Regions from separate parts of the Celeribacter baekdonensis genome, predicted to be linked through region 1. Evidence: riboswitches for the same ligand, from Rfam matches in the RefSeq annotation. Region 1 holds a riboswitch; the other holds the start of a gene.
The links. A riboswitch is a leader RNA that binds a small molecule or an ion and turns the genes downstream of it on or off. The one in region 1 is predicted to bind cobalamin.

Region 1 (8,504 bases):
CCAGCATCGCGCGCGGCCAGTCGCCTTGGTCCTGTAAATGCCGTTCAATCAAAAGATTGGCGGATTTCCAGCCCAGTTGCCACGCGGTTTGGGTGGGCACGGCGCGGGCATCGACGGAGAAAAAGTTGCGCCCGGTGGGTAGGACATCCAAGCGCCCGCGTGTGGGTGCCCCAGAAGGGCCGGGCGGTACAAAACGGCCATCAAGGCCGGTCAAAAGTGCGGACATTTCGGCGGGACCACAGGCGGTCACCGTGGGCAACACGGTATCGCGCAGATGTGCCAATACCAGTGCGGAGGCCGGGCCGGGGGCGTCAGCGTGCTCATCCAAAAGGGTTGCACACAACAGCTCCAACCGCTCAACGGTGTCGCCATGACTGCGCCAATTTGAATTGCTGACTTCGGTCAGGCAGTCCGGCTTCGGCCCCTTCCATGGTGCGGCCAAGTCACAGTCCAGCGGGTCGAATTTGAGAGCCAAATCCAGCGCCAAGGCCCGCACAAAGGAGGCGTCTGGCCCAGTACCATTGCCCCGAGGCACGCGCACCAAAGCCAGACCCAAATCCCGCGCCAAACGGCCTTTGGGGGCTGTGCCAAAAATGTGCAACCCATCGCGAATCTGCGCTTCTTTGAGTTCGCACAAATAGGCGTCCAGTTTCGCCAGATCTCCATCTTCGTCGCGCCCGGTCATACCGACGTCGCGGTCCAACCCGGTCACGGACGAGAGGCTCAAAATCTCTTTGCGCAGGCTAACAATGCGACGTGGATCGACTCCTGCGGCTTCGAAATACTCGTCCACCAAGGCTTCAAGGTCGCGCAGAGGACCGTAGGTTTCGGCGCGGGTCAAAGGTGGGGTCAGGTGATCCAAAATCAACGCCTGCGTGCGTCGTTTGGCCTGTGTGCCCTCGCCCGGATCGTTGACGATAAACGGATAGAGATGCGGCATCGGCCCCATAATGATCTCGGGATAACAGGTTTCCGAGAGCGCAAGCGCTTTGCCCGGCAGCCATTCGAGGTTGCCATGTTTGCCCATATGGACCAGTGCATCGGCTCCAAATTCAAAGCGGAGCCAAAAGTAAAAGGCCAGATAGTTGTGTGGCGGGACCAGATCGGGGGCATGATAGGTTTCAGTTGGATCAATGTTATACCCGCGCGCGGGCTGAATGCCGACGACCGCGTTGCCAAAGGTCAGCACCGAAAGGGCAAAGCCATCTTGGCCCACAAACGGGTCGTCTTCGGGGGGCCCCAACGCGCCTCAATCTCTTTTTGAACCTCGTAAGGTATAGAATTATATGCACTTTTATATGCGTCGAGCGACAATCGTACACCGCCTTCGCGTGTGGAACGATCTGTCAGCCAATTGGTCGGTCCGGCCAAGACCGCTTGCATCAATGCATCGCTGTCATCGGGCGCACCTATGATGCAATACCCCGCAGCACCAAGCTCTTTGAGGGTGTTCACCGTGGCGGCGGGTGTGTCGAGGCCGACACCATTGGCCAAGCGTCCATCTTTGTTTGGATAGTTGGCAAGGATCAGCGCCAGTTTGCGCTCCGCCTTATCGGTCCGGCGCAGGCGGGCCCAGCGGGCGGTCAGTTCCGCAACAAAAGCAATGCGCGATCCGTCAGCGTGATAGGTGGCGATGGTGCATTCTGTGGCGGCGTCAAAATAAGCCTCACCTTTGAATGAGACGGCACGAGACAGGATGCGTCCGTCGATTTCCGGCAAGGCGACGTTCATCGCGATGTCGCGGGCCGACAGTCCGGTTGTGCCCGCGTCCCATGCCTCATGCGACGCCCCCGCAAGCACGACTTGAAACACTGGGGCCTGATTGGCCGAGGGGGCGGCGAGGGGATTGTCCGGGCCTCCGCCATCGGGAGTGCCGACTGCGAAGGCTGTACAATTGAGGATGACATCTGGCGGCGCGTCCAAAAACAGGGCTTCTAATGTGGCGGCGGAAATCGGATCTTTGAGTGAGGCGACAAAGATCGGCATCGGGTTGAGTCCCTGACGCAACAGTGATTTCACCAAACGGTTGATCGGCGCAAGACCTGCGCCCTGAACCAGCGCACGATAAAAGATCAACGGTACAACGGGGGCGCTCTCTTGCCAGTGCAATTTTAGCTGATCCAGGTCAGCTATCCCGTCGCCGGGCCAATAAAGCCCCGCGCGCAACAGCGGTTTGGCTGGGCCGGGCTTGTCGCCACCGTCGATCAGCGCGCGTGCATAGGACAAAAACGCGACCGCATTATCCGCCCCGCCTTCGGTCAGATAGGCCCAAAGTTGATGATAATCCTCTGTCGGGATGGTCGACAAAGCGGCCAATTCCGCGTCGGGTTTGTCATCTCCGGGCAGGGCCACGAAAGGCACGCCCGCCTCATGCAGTCGCGCGGCATATTGTTCCACACCATATTTCCAATAGCCCGATCCGCCGAGCACGCGCGCGATCACCAGTTTGGATTTGGTGGCGCAGTCATCCAGATGCATGTCGACCGACATCGGGTGACGCAGATGCAACATCGAGGCCAAGCGCATCGCAGGGGGCTCAGTCATCATGGTGCGCGCCTCAGCGAGCAGAGCAAGCTCCGTGTCCGCAGCGGAAATCACCACCAAATCGGCGGGGGTTTGACCCAGATCGACGGCATCTTTGCCGTCATCAATGGAGCCGGGGGTGGCCGCGAGCAGGTGCATCGCTTTCTCTTTCCTTGTCTTAGCGCGCGTCTTGCGTCATGAGCGGGGAAACTCTCAGGAGACCCCTCAATGGATTATGGTAAAATGGGCGCCCCAAAACGTGGCAAGAACGCACCGAAGCATGATGAACATAACGCCAAGGGGACATCGAAAAACCCCTATGGGACAAAGACGCCCAAGGCGGAACTTTTGGCCAGGATGAAAGCGGCGGCTGAGGCAAAGAAAAGCGACACGTAAACCGCTTTTCTCTTCTCATTTAGGCGCTCAGCGCGGCCTCGATTGCGTGACGATCAAGGCCCGCTTCGCCAATGACGACCAGTCGAGTGTCGCGGGCAGCGGCCCCAAAAGGTTGGTCGAAATAGTGATCGACGCGAGGGCCAACGGCCTGAACGGTGAGGCGCATTGGTTTGCCCTCGACCGCCACGAATCCTTTGAGGCGCAGAATGTCGTGGGCGCGGATCACTTCGGCGATTTGGCTGGCAAAGGCCTTTGGGTCTTTGATTTCGCCGCGTGTCACCACAAAGCTTTCAAATTCGTCGTGATCATGATGGTGGTGATCGTCGTGCCCCCCGTCGTCATGGTCGTCATCGTGGTGATGGTGATGCACCTCGCCGCGCGCGTCCATATCGCCTTCTGATCCAATCCCCTGACCCAACAGAACGTCAATCGGCAACACGCCCATGCTTGCGCGAACAACCTGAACACCGCCGCGTGCCTCGTCTTTGAGTTTGGCAACCAATGCGTCGGCATGATTCTCGCCCAAAAGATCGGCTTTGTTCACCACGATCATATCGGCACAGGCGATTTGATCCTCGAACAGTTCAGAGAGCGGGGTTTCGTGGTCGAGGTTTTCGTCCAGTTTGCGTTGGGCATCGACGGCGGCGACATTATGGGCGAACCGGCCCTCATCGACAGCCTTGCCATCAACCACGGTGATTACACCATCGACGGTGACTTTGGTCGAAATCTCGGGCCAATTAAAGGCGCGCACCAAAGGTTGCGGCAGCGCGAGGCCCGACGTTTCAATCACGATATGGTCGGGTTTATTGTCCCGCTCCAACAGTTTTTGCATTGTCGGGATGAAATCCTCCGCGACCGTGCAACAGATGCAGCCGTTCGAGAGCTCCATGATGTCGTCCTCGGTACAGGTCTCGTCGCCGCAGCCTTTGAGGATGTCACCATCGACGCCCAGATCACCAAACTCGTTGATAATCAACGCGATGCGTTTGCCGCCCGCGTTGGCCAACATGTGACGAATGAGGGTGGTTTTGCCCGCACCAAGAAAGCCGGTCACAACCGTTGCTGGAATTTTCGCAGCCATTTTATAATGTCCTTTATGAAAACGCCGGAGCCACAGGATGTCCCGAGCCCCGGCGTGAAATCACCGAAATGAGCAGTCTCAGGCGGCCAAAGTGCGCGGCGACACCAGGCCGGTGTTGCCCAGACCTTTGATTGTTTTCGCTCCTGCCAAAACGGCCAGATCCACCAGAGGCTCGATCAAAATGACGGTCATGTAGGCGGCGCCAAAGGTGCCGACAGACGCCAGCGTGGCGGCGGAGACGCCTTGGCCGTAGAGCGCCCAGAAACCAACCCAGGCCACAATCCCAGCCTGATAGGTGGTCGAGAGCGCGAGGGCTTGTTTGTAACTGACATCGGCATAGGCAGTGCCCGGTGCGATGATGCGATCTGCGACCGCTTTGATACCAAAGAGCGGTACAAGCAGGGTGGTGACGTTCATGCCGTATTGCGGCAGATCGAAGGGGGCAAAAAACAGACCCTGTGCCAAAAGACCAAGCATCAAACCGAGTGCGGCAGGGGCCGCGCCAAACAGCAAGAAGAGCGTGGAGCCGAGGATCAAATGGACCTCAGACACGCCAACCGCGTGATGTGGCAGCACTTGGAAAAAGGTAAACACCGCGGCGGTCGACAGGGCTGCACGGGCCACAAAAGAGGCCACGCCTTTTTCGCCCAAAGCAGCGATAGAGTGTTTGAGAGTGTAAAGACCAGCGCCAGCGGCGGTGGCATAAGACAGCGCAATTTTTGCACCAGTCACGATTCCGGGTTCGATATGCATCGACAAGTCCTCCTAGGCCGTCATCCCCGACGGCGGGTTGGTATGAGGTCACGGCAGGTTTCCTGGCTCGCGGGTCAAAGCACCTTCGTCACCTTCCCAGAACTATGTGTTCCAGTGGCATGTCGACGGGCACTCACCGCTTACAGTCGCGGGGGCGGCTGTGGTTTTGCGCCCCGATTTGGGTCTCGCGCACCACATTCCCATTTCTCCCCTAAACGCTTGGCGTCGTGATGGGGAACCATAACGCGCCTATTTGGCGCATTGGCTTGTGCAGGGTCAAGCGCTTTGATCTTTTGCATCGACTTTCTATGACCCTGCTCAAAGAGAGTGCGCGCTAAATCGCAATATTTTGTGGATAACTTCGGTGTTTTGCCCAGATGTCGGTGTCACCCGGTTGACACATCCGTCGCAGTCCCAAACAGTTTTATCCACAAAGGAATCAACATCGAGGCCCCATTTGCGTTTCACCCGCCTGCGTCTCAATGGCTTTAAAAGTTTTGTAGACCCCACCGATCTTGTGATCGCGGATGGGCTGACGGGTGTTGTCGGACCGAACGGTTGTGGCAAATCCAACCTGCTTGAGGCGCTGCGCTGGGTCATGGGGGAAACCCGTCCCAAGGCAATGCGCGGCGCTGGGATGGAAGACGTGATCTTTGCCGGTGCGGCCTCTCGACCGGCGCGGAATTTTGCCGAAGTCATGTTGATGATCGACAACTCGGATCGGTTGGCCCCCTCCGGATTTAATGACAGCGACACGGTTGAGATCATCCGCCGGATCACCCGCGACGCAGGGTCCGCCTATAAGGTCAATACCAAGGACGTGCGGGCGCGCGATGTGTCGATGTTGTTCGCCGATGCCTCCACCGGCGCGCATTCTCCGGCGCTGGTGCGTCAGGGCCAAATCTCCGAATTGATCAACGCCAAACCAACCTCGCGGCGACGCATCCTTGAGGAGGCGGCGGGGATTTCCGGCCTCTATCAACGTCGCCATGAAGCGGAGTTGAAACTCAAAGGTGCGGAGACCAATTTGGCCCGTGTCGATGATGTGATCGAACAGCTTGCGGCGCAATTGGCTTCCCTGGCGCGTCAGGCGCGACAGGCGGCGCGCTATCGTGAGATTGGCATTGAATTGCGTCAGGCCGAGGGGCTTTTGTACTATCGCCGGTGGCGGGATGCCGACCATGCCCGTGTTGAGGCCGAGGATGTGTTGCGCACCCGTCTCAAACAAGCGTCTGAGGCCGAACGCCTTGCGCGTGATGCCGGAACACAACGTGAGGCCAAGGAAGCGGCCCTGCCGCCGCTGCGAGAAGAAGAGGCCATCGCCAGCGCGGTATTGCAGCGTCTCACCGTATCGCGCGATCAACTGGCCGACGAGGAAAAGCGCGCCCGCGATATGATCGAAACTCTGGCTCGACGGATTGATCAATTGGTCGCCGACATGGCCCGCGAGGAGCAACTCAACCGCGACGCAGTTGAGACGATTGCGCGGCTTGAATGGGAACAAAAGGAGCTGATCAAAGCCTCGGAGGGCCACGGGCCACGCTTGACACAATCGAGTGCGGAGGCGTCCGAGGCCAGTCAAATCTTGGCGGATCGTGAAACCACGCTGACCGAAATGACCGAAGATGTCGCCCGGTTGGCTGCGCGTCACCAATCGGCGAATCGTTTGGTCGAGGACAATCGCAAAACCTTGGAACGGGCGCGCGGCGATGCCGACCGGGCCAAGGCGGCCGTTGAGGACGCGAAATCGACGCTGTTTCGCTCGGCGGATGCGCTGGCGATGGCGGAAGAGGCACAGAGCGAGGCCAGCGAGCGGGCGGAATACACCGAGGCGGCGTTGATTGAGGCGGATGAGGCGCGGACCGAAGCGCAGACCCGCGAATCCTCGGCACGTGCGGCCCGATCTGAGGCGGAGGGTGAGGTCGGCGCGCTCAAGGCCGAAGTCCTGGCTTTGGGGCGGATGCTGGATCGTGATCAGATTGCGGGCACGCAGGTGCTGGATCTGATCCGCGTGACTTCGGGGTATGAAAAGGCACTTGGTGCCGCACTGTCGGATGATTTGCGCCAACCCGCGATTGAGGCTTATCAAGCCTCAGGTTGGGTCACTTTGCCGGATTATGCGGATGAACAGGATCTGCCCTACGGCGTGGAGCCGCTCAGCGACTATGTCTCGGCCCCAGCGGTTCTGTCGCGGCGCTTGTCGCAGATCGGACTTGTCCGCGCCGAAGATGGTCCGCGTCTTCAGGCCGATTTGGAGCCGGGGCAACGGTTGGTGTCGGTCGAGGGCGACCTGTGGCGCTGGGATGGTTATCGCGCGGGGGCCGAGGATGCGCCCTCAACGGCGGCTTTGCGCCTGCAACAGCTCAATCGGTTGGAAGGGTTCAAACAGGACCTCGTGGCGGCTGAGGCCAAAGCAGCAGGTGCGCTTCAGGCGCATGAGCATTTGAAGGCGGAATTGACGCGGTTGAGCGAGGCCGATCACGCCGCCCGCGAAGCCCGCCGGGCCGCAGACCGCGCCCTGTCCGAGGCGGCGCGCGCACTGTCGCGGGCCGAAAATGATCGGACCTTGGCCGAGGGCAAGGTTGAAAACCTCGGGCTGGCCGTGTCCCGCCACGAAGAGGATGCGCGCGGTGCCGAGGTGCGTCTGCGCGAGGCGGAAAAAACCGTGTCGGAACTGCCGGATTTGAGTGCGGCGCGCTCAGATATCGAAGAGGTCAAACTCGCGGTCGAAGCGGCACGGATCACCATGATGACGAAACGTTCGTCACATGACGAAATTCGTCGCGAAGGCGAGGCGCGCACGCGGCGTTCGCAAGAGGTGACCAAGGAGTTGTCCGGCTGGCGGCACCGTCTTGAAACTGCGGGTAAACGGGTGGCGGAGCTTCAGGCGCGCAAAGAGACCTCCGAGGAGGAATTGTTTGAGGCATCGGCGCAACCCGAGGAAATCGCTGAGAAACGCGAAGCGCTTTTGGAACAAATTGCCGAGGCTGAGAGCCGTCGGCAGCAGGCCTCCGATGCGCTTGCTTCCGGTGAAACCGCGCTGCGCGAGGCGGTGTCAACCGAGCGCGATGCGGAACGTGTGGCCTCTGAGGCGCGCGAAATCCGCGCGGCCTCCGAGGCGCGTCGCGACGCCGCGCGCGAGATGGTGGACGCCGCAGTGGAACGCATCCGCGAAGAGTTGGACAGCACGCCGGTTGCGCTGCTTGAGGAACTGGACGTTGATCCCGACACGATCCCGCCGCATGAAGCGATTGAGGTCGATGTGAACCGTCTCAAACGCCTGCGCGAAAGTCTTGGCGCGGTGAACCTGCGGGCCGAAGAAGACGCCTTGGAAGTGCGCGAAGAGCACGACACCTTGGTGAGTGAAAAACAAGATTTGGAAGAGGCGATCAAGACCCTGCGTGCGGGGATTGCCTCGCTGAACCGCGAAGGGCGCGAACGTCTTTTGACCGCGTTTGAACAGGTGAACGAGAATTTTTCGACCCTCTTCACCCACCTGTTTGGCGGCGGCGAGGCCAAGTTGATGATGGTGGAGAGCGACGATCCGCTGGAGGCCGGTCTTGAGATTATGTGCCAGCCGCCGGGCAAAAAATTGTCTACGCTCTCTCTGCTCTCTGGTGGTGAACAAACGCTGACCGCGCTTGCGCTGATCTTTGCGGTGTTCATGGCCAACCCGGCCCCAATTTGTGTGCTGGACGAGGTCGACGCGCCTTTGGATGACGCCAATGTCACGCGGTTTTGCGATATG
Region 2 (8,504 bases), on a different contig from region 1:
TCCAAAGGCGCGTCCTTCAAACTCTATCCCGGCTCCATCCTTGGTGCACCGCCAGCACAGGCGGAATTGGTCAAGGCGGGCGTGGCTGATGTGGCGCTGGTCGTGCCGACCTACACGCCGGGTCTGTTTGCGATGACGGGCGTGGTCGAAGTGCCGGGACTTGTTGAAACGTCGGCGCAGGGCACCGAGATCCTCAACACGCTGGCCGAGGACGGCGCATTGAGCGCGGAATATGCCGATTACAAAGTGATCGCTCTGTTCACCACGCCGGGCTACCGCTTTTTCATGACGGACGCTGCTGCCGCCACGCCTGCCGATCTCAACGGTTTGAAACTGCGGACCCCGTCGAAATTTGGTTCGACCCTGTTTGATCTTCTGGGCGCGTCAGGCGTGTCTATTCCGGCACCGCAGGTCTATGAAAACCTCGAACGCGGTGTGGTGTCTGGCGCGGTGTGGGTGATGGATGCGTACCGCACCTTCCGGCTGAACGAAGTGGCTCCCTATATCACCACCGCGCGTTTCACCTCCTCGCCCATGGCCGTTTTGATGAACAAACGCACCTATGAGGGCCTGTCGGACGCGGACAAAGCCGTGCTGGATGAGATGTCCGGGCGTGCCACGGCCGAATGGATTGCTTCCGTCGTCGATCAAACCGATGCCGAGGTCGAAGCGGCGTTTCGGGCGGCGGGTGAAGTCACCTTTGTCGAACTCGATGAGGCAGGCCACGCGGCATGGGATGCGGCATTGGCGGAGGCTCCGGCCAAATGGGTGGCCGAGCAGGCCGATCCGGCAGCAGCCGAAGCTGTGCTGACCCGCGCGCGCGAGGTTTCTGCGCGCTGATCTTCTCTCCGTCTGTCCACACTGCGGACGGGCGGAGATGACACCTCGGGATTGGGCCATTTCGCCTATAAAATGAGGTATTCCTGAACAAATGATGGAGAACACCATGGCAATTATTGCTCTGGGCTATCTCGGTGTGCGCTCTGACAAGCTCGACGACTGGGGAGATTTTGCCGGCAAACTGCTGGGCATGCAAAAGATCGACCGTGGCGGCAAAGCCGTGGCGTTTCGCATGGATGACAAGGTTCAGCGGCTTTTGGTCTCTGACGAACCCGGTGAAACGCTGGCGTTTCTGGGGTTCGAGGTCGCAGCCAAAGAGGATTTGCAAGCCTACGCCGCTCGTCTGGATGCCGCTGGCGTGGCCGTCACGATGGCCACAAAAGAACTCGCGGATCGTCGGTTTGTCGAAGACATGATTTGGTTCAAAGATCCGGGTGGCAACCGGGTTGAGCTGTTTTACAAACCGATGATTGCCACCGATCCGTTTGTGCCGGGGCGTCCGATTGACGGCTTTATGACCGGGCCTTTGGGCATGGGGCACGCCGTGCTGCACGTCAAAGACATCGACGTGATGATGCCGTTTTACCGTGATCTGTTGGACTTTCACGTCTCGGATTACGGGTTGGAACCTTACGGTTTGTACTTTTTTCACCTCAACAATCGCCACCATTCCTTTGCCATGGTCGGCTCGGGGCAGCTTGGCTTTCACCATTTCATGGTCGAATTCCAAAATCTCGATGATCTGGGCCAAGGCTATGATTTGGCGCAGATGGAGGAGGGTCGTGTCGCCTACACACTGGGCCGTCACACCAATGATTACATGACCTCCTACTACGCCCATTCGCCCTCCGGCTTTTTTGTCGAAAACGGCTGGGGCGGGCGGTTGATTGAGCCGGACACATGGGAGCCGCATCAGACCCATGATGGCCCGAGTTTTTGGGGCCATGAACGGCTTTATCTCACCGAAGAAGGTGGGCGCAAACGCCTGCGCGATATGCGTCTGGATGCTGCTGCACGGGGCCGGCGTGCGCCACCCGTGGCCGATTGCCCATGGCTTTTCGGCGAACTGACCAAACAGGGAAAATAACTATGGAACACTATGATGTCGCCATCGTGGGCTATGGCCCTGCGGGCGCAACTTTGGCTCATCTTTTGGGTCAATGCGGGGTAAAAACGCTGGTTTTGGATCGCGAAAGCGCGGCCTATCACCTACCGCGCGCGGTGCATTTTGACGCCGAAGTGATGCGGGTGTTTCAGTGGATCGGCATCGCCGACGAAATGGAACCCAAAACGGCGCTGCATCCGGGGATGCAATTTGTCGATGCTGACGGCAAACTTTTGCTGGATTGGCCGCGCCCACAGGGCGAAGGGCCGCAAGGTTGGCGCTCGAATTTCCGCTTTCACCAGCCCGATCTCGAAGAGGTGCTGCGCACCAGTCTGACCGTCCGCAAAGAGGTCACCATTCGCACCCGCTGCGATGTGTTTAACATTGCGGATCAAGGCGATGTGGTGGAACTGCGGTTCGAAGACATGTCCTGCGGCAAGGTTGAGCGCGTCACCGCAAGCTATGTGGTCGGTTGTGACGGCGCGCGCTCGCTGGTGCGGCGCTATATTGAGACCGGGATGGAGGATTACGGATTTCACGAACGTTGGCTGGTGGTCGATGCGATCCTGAAACAGGACAAGCCCGAGCTCGGCGATCATTCGATCCAATATTGCCGCCCTGATCGTCCCGCCACCTATGTGCGGGTGCCGGGGATGCGGCGGCGGTGGGAAATCACGGTCAAGCCCGATGAGGATACAAATGAGATTTCCAAACCGGAGCGGGTGTGGGCGTTGCTTGTCGATTGGTTGACGCCCGAGGATGCCGATTTGGAGCGCACAGCGGTCTATGTGTTCCACTCTCTCGTTGCGGATGAGTGGCGCAAGGGGCGGCTTTTGTTGGCCGGTGATGCCTGTCACCAAACCCCGCCGTTCATGGGGCAGGGCATGTGTGCGGGCACCCGCGATGTCGCCAATCTGTACTGGAAATTGGCGTTGATTTGTCAGGGTAAAGTCACGGGCAAGGCCGCAGAGGCATTGCTGGACAGCTATGAAAGTGAGCGCAAACCCAATGCCCGCGAGTATATCCAAACCGCCGTGCGGTTGGGCGGGTTGATCAACACTGCGGGCACCGAAGCCGCCCTGCGCGCCGCTTTTCCAGGCGCCGATGGCTCGGCCCGGATGAACAGCATCGCGCCGCCTTTGGGCGAAGGGATCGGCGTTGGCGACCTCGCCGGGCGTTTGTTCGGTCAACCGCGCCTGAGCGACGGGCAGTTGATGGATGATGTGTATCGCCATCAATTCGTTGTCGTCGCCCAGGCCGATGTGGCGCAGGGTTTGAACCTGCCCGACGGTGTCGCCTTGGTCACAACGGACCACTCAAACGCCGCGGATCACCTTGCTCGGCTTGGTGCCCGCGCCACCGTGCTTCGCCCCGACCGCCACACGCTGGGCGGGGCCAATACAAAAGAGGAGCTGACGGCGCTTTTGGCCCTCGTGCTCCCCAATCCTATCGAAACGCAACAACCTGAACGGGTCTGAACCAATGAAACTTTGCTCTTTTACCAAGGACGGCACGTCCTCTTATGGTCTCGTCACTGAGGCTGGCATCGTCGATCTCGGCAAACGCTTTGGCGCGCCGACGCTACGCGATTTTTTGGCCACAGGCGACATGGCGGCCGCCGCAGCCCTGGTCTCTGCGGATGCCGATTATGGCTTTGACGATGTGGCGCATGATCCGGTGATCCCGAACCCGGATAAAATCATCTGTGTCGGCTTGAACTATCATGCCCATATCGAGGAAACCGGCCGCGAAGAAACCCCGAACCCGGTGCTTTTTGCGCGCTATCAGGGGTCGCAGATCGGGCACAATGCGCCGCTGATCAAACCGCTTGAATCGGATAAATTCGACTATGAGGGTGAGGTCGCCGTGATCATCGGCAAAGAGGGCCGCCGCATTTCGGAAGCGGATGCGATGGATTATGTGGCGGGCTATGCCTGTTACAACGACGGGTCCGTGCGCGATTGGCAAAAGCACACGCATCAATTCATGCCGGGCAAAACCTTTGCCGGGACGGGCGGTTTTGGCCCGTGGATGGTGACGGCGGATGAGATCGAAGATCACACCAAAATGCGTCTCCAAACCCGGTTGAATGGCGAAACCGTACAAGACACCACGCTCGATATGCTGGTCTGTTCGATCCCGCGTTTGATTGCCTATTGCTCGACCATCCTGCCGCTGTTGCCCGGCGATGTGATTGTTTCCGGTACGCCGGGCGGGGTTGGCGCGCGTCGCACACCGCCGCTGTTCATGAAAGACGGTGATATTTGTGAAGTCGAAGTGTCAGGCGTTGGCATTTTGTCCAACCCGGTCAAAGCGGAAGTCTAAGGCTTACGCACAGGGTCGGAGTGTGGCAGTCTCAGGCGATGATGGCTTCTGGTTCCGACACCTCTGCGACCTCTTCTGGCGGGTCCGTGCGCGCGCTTGCGCGTGGGCTTGCCATTTTGCGCTATGTGAACCGGATGGGCGAAACCCGACCCGGTGAAATTGCCAAGGCGCTGAACCTGCCGCGCCCGACCGTCTACCGGCTTTTGGAAACGTTGGAGGAATTGGGCTATGTCGCCTTTTCCGCCACCTCCAATTATGTGCGCGTGACGCGATTTGCCGCCGCTTTGGGCGATGGCTATGCCTTGACCTCTGAACTGTCACAGGCGGCGGGGCCTTTGTTTGCCGAATATGGTCAACGGCTTGTCTGGCCGCTTGATCTGACCATTTACAACAATGCAGCGATGGTCATTCAGGAGACCACCCATGGCCGGTCTCCGCTGTCGATTGACCGGGGCATGACCGGGTATAAATTACCGGTGTTGCGCACCTCGGCGGGGCGGGCCTATCTGAGTTTTTGTTCGGATGAGGAACGGCTTTTGATCCTAGAACATCTGCGTCGGCTCAATGATCCTGAGGATGTTCCGTTTTTGGAACCGCGCTGGTTGGAGCAATTGTTTGAACAGACCCGCGCACGTGGCGTCGCCATCCGCGACAGTGGCGAATTTCGCGCGCAAACAGCATCGCTTGCCGTGCCGATCAGATCGGGCGGCAATGTTTTGGGCTGTGTCTCGATCATCTGGATTCGCAGCGCCATGAGCACCGGCAAAGCGCGCGAGACCTTCACCGCAGCTCTCTCAGAGCTTGCCGATAAAATCGCCGGGTCCTTGCCGGATTGACCGCCCAGCCCACGGCAAACACCGCATGTGCACTGTCTGATGGATGGACAGGGGCACGCTTTGGTTTGCCTTTCTCCGCCCCTGATCTACCTCAGAGTCAAATTATAGGGATGCGCAAAATGAAACTGTTCCATTCTCCGGGCTCCTGCTCACTGGGTATTCGTATTCTGCTCGAACAGATCGGGTGCCCCTACACGGTGGAGGTCACGGACCTGAAACAGGGCGCGCAGCGCAGCGCATCCTATCTGGCGCTGAACCCAAAGGGAAAGGTGCCGGCGCTGTTGCTGCCGAATGGCGATGTTTTGACCGAATTTCCGGTGATTGCCTATTGGCTGGCCCGCCGCTTTCCAGATGCGGCGCTGTTGCCCAAAGCGTTGGAGCAGGAGGTGCGTGTGATGGAACTGACCGAACATATCGTCTCTGGCCTGCATATGCGGGGGTCGGTGTTTGCCATGATGCCGCAGAAATTCACCTCCGATCCGACGGTTCAGACGGAGTTGCGTCAGCACGGGCAGGGCGTTGTGACCGACGGGTTTGATCGCCTCACCCGTCAACTCGGCGACGGACCTTATCTGTTCGACGGGTTCACCATCGCAGATGCTGCCGCCTATTATCTTTTGTCATGGCACGACCGGATTGGCGTCGAGCTTCCGGCTGCCCTTCAGGCCTATGTCGACCGGCTGTCACAGCGGCCTTCGATTGTCGCAAGCCTCGCGTGACATGTGGCACTGGACGATGCTGGTTAGCGTATAACAGCCTGTTGCACGCAAACGGGCGTGGGAGCGCAAACATGGATCAGCCCCGTTTTTAGGCTTCACAGCGCCCATGATTCCCATTAGGAAAAACCCGCTTTGGTCCGGGCGGTTCTCCGTCCGGTTAAAAGGGAATGTGGTTCGGTTCACCCAATGGGTGCCAAGTCCACAACTGCCCCCGCAACTGTAGGCGGAGAGCGAAGCCGGAAAATGCCACTGTCGCACATTGGGCGACGGGAAGGTTCGGCCCAGCTAAGACCCGTGAGTCAGGAGACCTGCCAAGGTGCTCACCCTGTTCGGACGCGTGGGGCGTGCCGGGCTGCGGACGTTCCGCATGTGGTGATTTCACCGTCTGCGGGGGGTCACTTTCCCTCGACTGACATTGTTCACATCCGCGACCTTCAAGGGGCGTTTTCGAGGGATATACATGAACCGCTTTACCGTTTTGGCCGCATCCGCTGGCCTGCTCTCACTCTCCGCGCCGGTTGTCGCGCAGGACACATTCGTTTTGGACGAGATCATCGTCACCGGCGGGCTATCCCCGATTGCCGCCGAAAAATATGGCCGCGCCGTCAGTGTCGTGACCGCAGATGACATCAAGGATCGCGGCATCACCACGGTGCAGGACGCGCTGCGCGCTTTGCCCGGTGTATCGGTCAGTGGCTCTGGTCCCAGTTCGACCCAAGTTCGTATGCGTGGCGGCGAGGGCAACCACACGCTGGTCCTGATCGACGGCATTGCCGCCGCCGGGGGCGATGGGGAATATATTTTCAGCGGTCTGGAAACCGCCAATATCGAGCGCATCGAAGTGCTGCGCGGCCCGCAATCGGTCTATTACGGCTCAAATGCTTCCGCCGGTGTGATCAACATCATCACCCGCAAAGGCGGCGAGGGCACAACACTGAATGGTCGCATTGAGGTTGGTTCCGGCACCACCGCAAGCACCTTTGTGGCACGCAGGGACGCGCGTGGCGGTGTGTCTTTGGCATTGTCACACATGGATGATCCGGGCTTTGATCAATCGGGCGATGGTGGTGAAAAGGACGGGCTGACGCGCTCCACCGCGATCCTGTCGGGCGATTATCAGGCGACGGACGCTCTGAAACTGGGCTTTACCCTGCGCCGCTCTGAGGAACGCTACGAATATGACAGCGCAAATTGGCTGGCGAGCGATGCGGACAGCTATATGATGGATGATCCCAGCCAGTATGCCAATCGTGATGAGCTGACTGCTGGCGTCTTTGGCGAATACAGCATGATGGAGGGGCGATTGACCCACCGTCTGGCCGTTGAAACCACCCGCAATCAGTTGCAAAACAATGGCGGGGCCACCACCAAAACCACCACTGACGCGGTGAAATACCGGCTCAGCTATGGCATTGACGGCGCGGTGGATCAGGCGGATCAACTTGTGAACCTTTTGCTGGAACATCGCGAAGATGACAGCAGCTCGAACCCGGCCTATGGCCGCGCGGCAACATCCGTGGCACTCGAATATCGCGGTAGCTTTGCCTCAGGGTTTGATGTTCAAGCCGGAGCGCGGTTCGACGACAACGATGTCTTCAAGGATGCGACAACATGGAACCTCGGCCTGTCCTATCTCATGGACAATGGTGTGCGCTTACATGGCTCTGCGGGCGAGGGGGTGGTCAATCCCACCTATTTCGAACTCTATGCCGACGCCTTTGGTTATACTGGGAACCCGAACCTGCAACCCGAGCGCAATCTCAGCTATGATCTCGGTGTCGAACTGCCGATTTTTAGCGATCGCGGCACGGTGGATGTGACCCTGTTTTACGAGCGGCTGAAGGATGAGATCACGGACCTCAACACTGGGCCAGGAACCTACACGAGTATCAACCAGATCGGGAACAGTCATCGACGCGGCGTTGAGATTGCAGGTGTGCTTGAGGCCACCGACGCGCTGTCTCTGCGTCTAGGCTACACCTATCTTGAGGCCGAAAACCCCGACAAAAGCGTCGAAATCCGCCGTCCGCGCCACGAATTGACACTTGGCGGCACGCTTGACGCCTTTGGCGGGCGCGGCTCGGTTTCGGCCGATCTGCGCCATGTGGCGGGCAATTACGACACGCAGTACTGGGGGAGCTATCAAACGGTCAAACTGCCCAGCTTCACCACCGTCAATGTGGCGGCGCATTATGATCTGACAGATCATGTGCAACTCACCGGGCGGGTCGACAATCTCTTTGATGCGGAGACCACCGATGTTTGGGGCTATGCCACGCGGGGCCGCGCCGTTTACGTCGGGCTCAATGCGCAGTTCTAGGGCCATTTTTGGTCTCGCTCTGTCGGGGGTGCTGATATGCAGCGCCCCCGTCATGACGCACGCGGAGGCCCCCGCACGCGTTGTCTCGATGAACCTGTGCACCGATCAGCTTGCGATGATGCTGGCCGCACAGGGACAATTAAAATCGGTGTCTTTCTTAGCCTCAGATCCGCGCTCGTCCGCAATGGCGGACGAGGCCAAAGCCTATCCCGCCAACCGCGGTCAGGCCGAAGAGATTTATCTGATGCAGCCTGATCTGGTGGTTGCCGGGGCATATACTTCTCGCGCCACCGTCGCCTTATTGCAACGTCTGGGCATACGGGTCGAGATTTTCGCGCCTGTCACCACACTGGACGACG

Region 2: it holds a riboswitch for cobalamin, as region 1 does, so the genes downstream of both, DA792_RS01470 (TonB-dependent receptor plug domain-containing protein) here and DA792_RS15325 (energy-coupling factor ABC transporter permease) in region 1, are expected to answer to the same signal.

Annotation. Positions count from the first base shown of each region.
Region 1 covers NZ_CP028475.1:2,366,297-2,374,800, reverse strand. Annotated here, with positions in the region: partial or broken gene cobN (cobaltochelatase subunit CobN) at 1-2,682, opposite strand, end outside; gene DA792_RS22460 (hypothetical protein) at 2,752-2,919, shown strand; gene cobW (cobalamin biosynthesis protein CobW) at 2,939-4,003, opposite strand; gene DA792_RS15325 (energy-coupling factor ABC transporter permease) at 4,082-4,756, opposite strand; cobalamin riboswitch at 4,792-5,014, opposite strand; gene smc (chromosome segregation protein SMC) at 5,214-8,504, shown strand, end outside.
Region 2 covers NZ_CP028472.1:303,246-311,749, forward strand. Annotated here, with positions in the region: gene DA792_RS01440 (TRAP transporter substrate-binding protein) at 1-840, shown strand, start outside; gene DA792_RS01445 (VOC family protein) at 947-1,927, shown strand; gene mhpA (bifunctional 3-(3-hydroxy-phenyl)propionate/3-hydroxycinnamic acid hydroxylase MhpA) at 1,930-3,423, shown strand; gene DA792_RS01455 (fumarylacetoacetate hydrolase family protein) at 3,428-4,270, shown strand; gene DA792_RS01460 (DNA-binding transcriptional regulator) at 4,309-5,106, shown strand; gene DA792_RS01465 (glutathione S-transferase family protein) at 5,226-5,825, shown strand; cobalamin riboswitch at 5,942-6,155, shown strand; gene DA792_RS01470 (TonB-dependent receptor plug domain-containing protein) at 6,286-8,145, shown strand; gene DA792_RS01475 (ABC transporter substrate-binding protein) at 8,132-8,504, shown strand, end outside.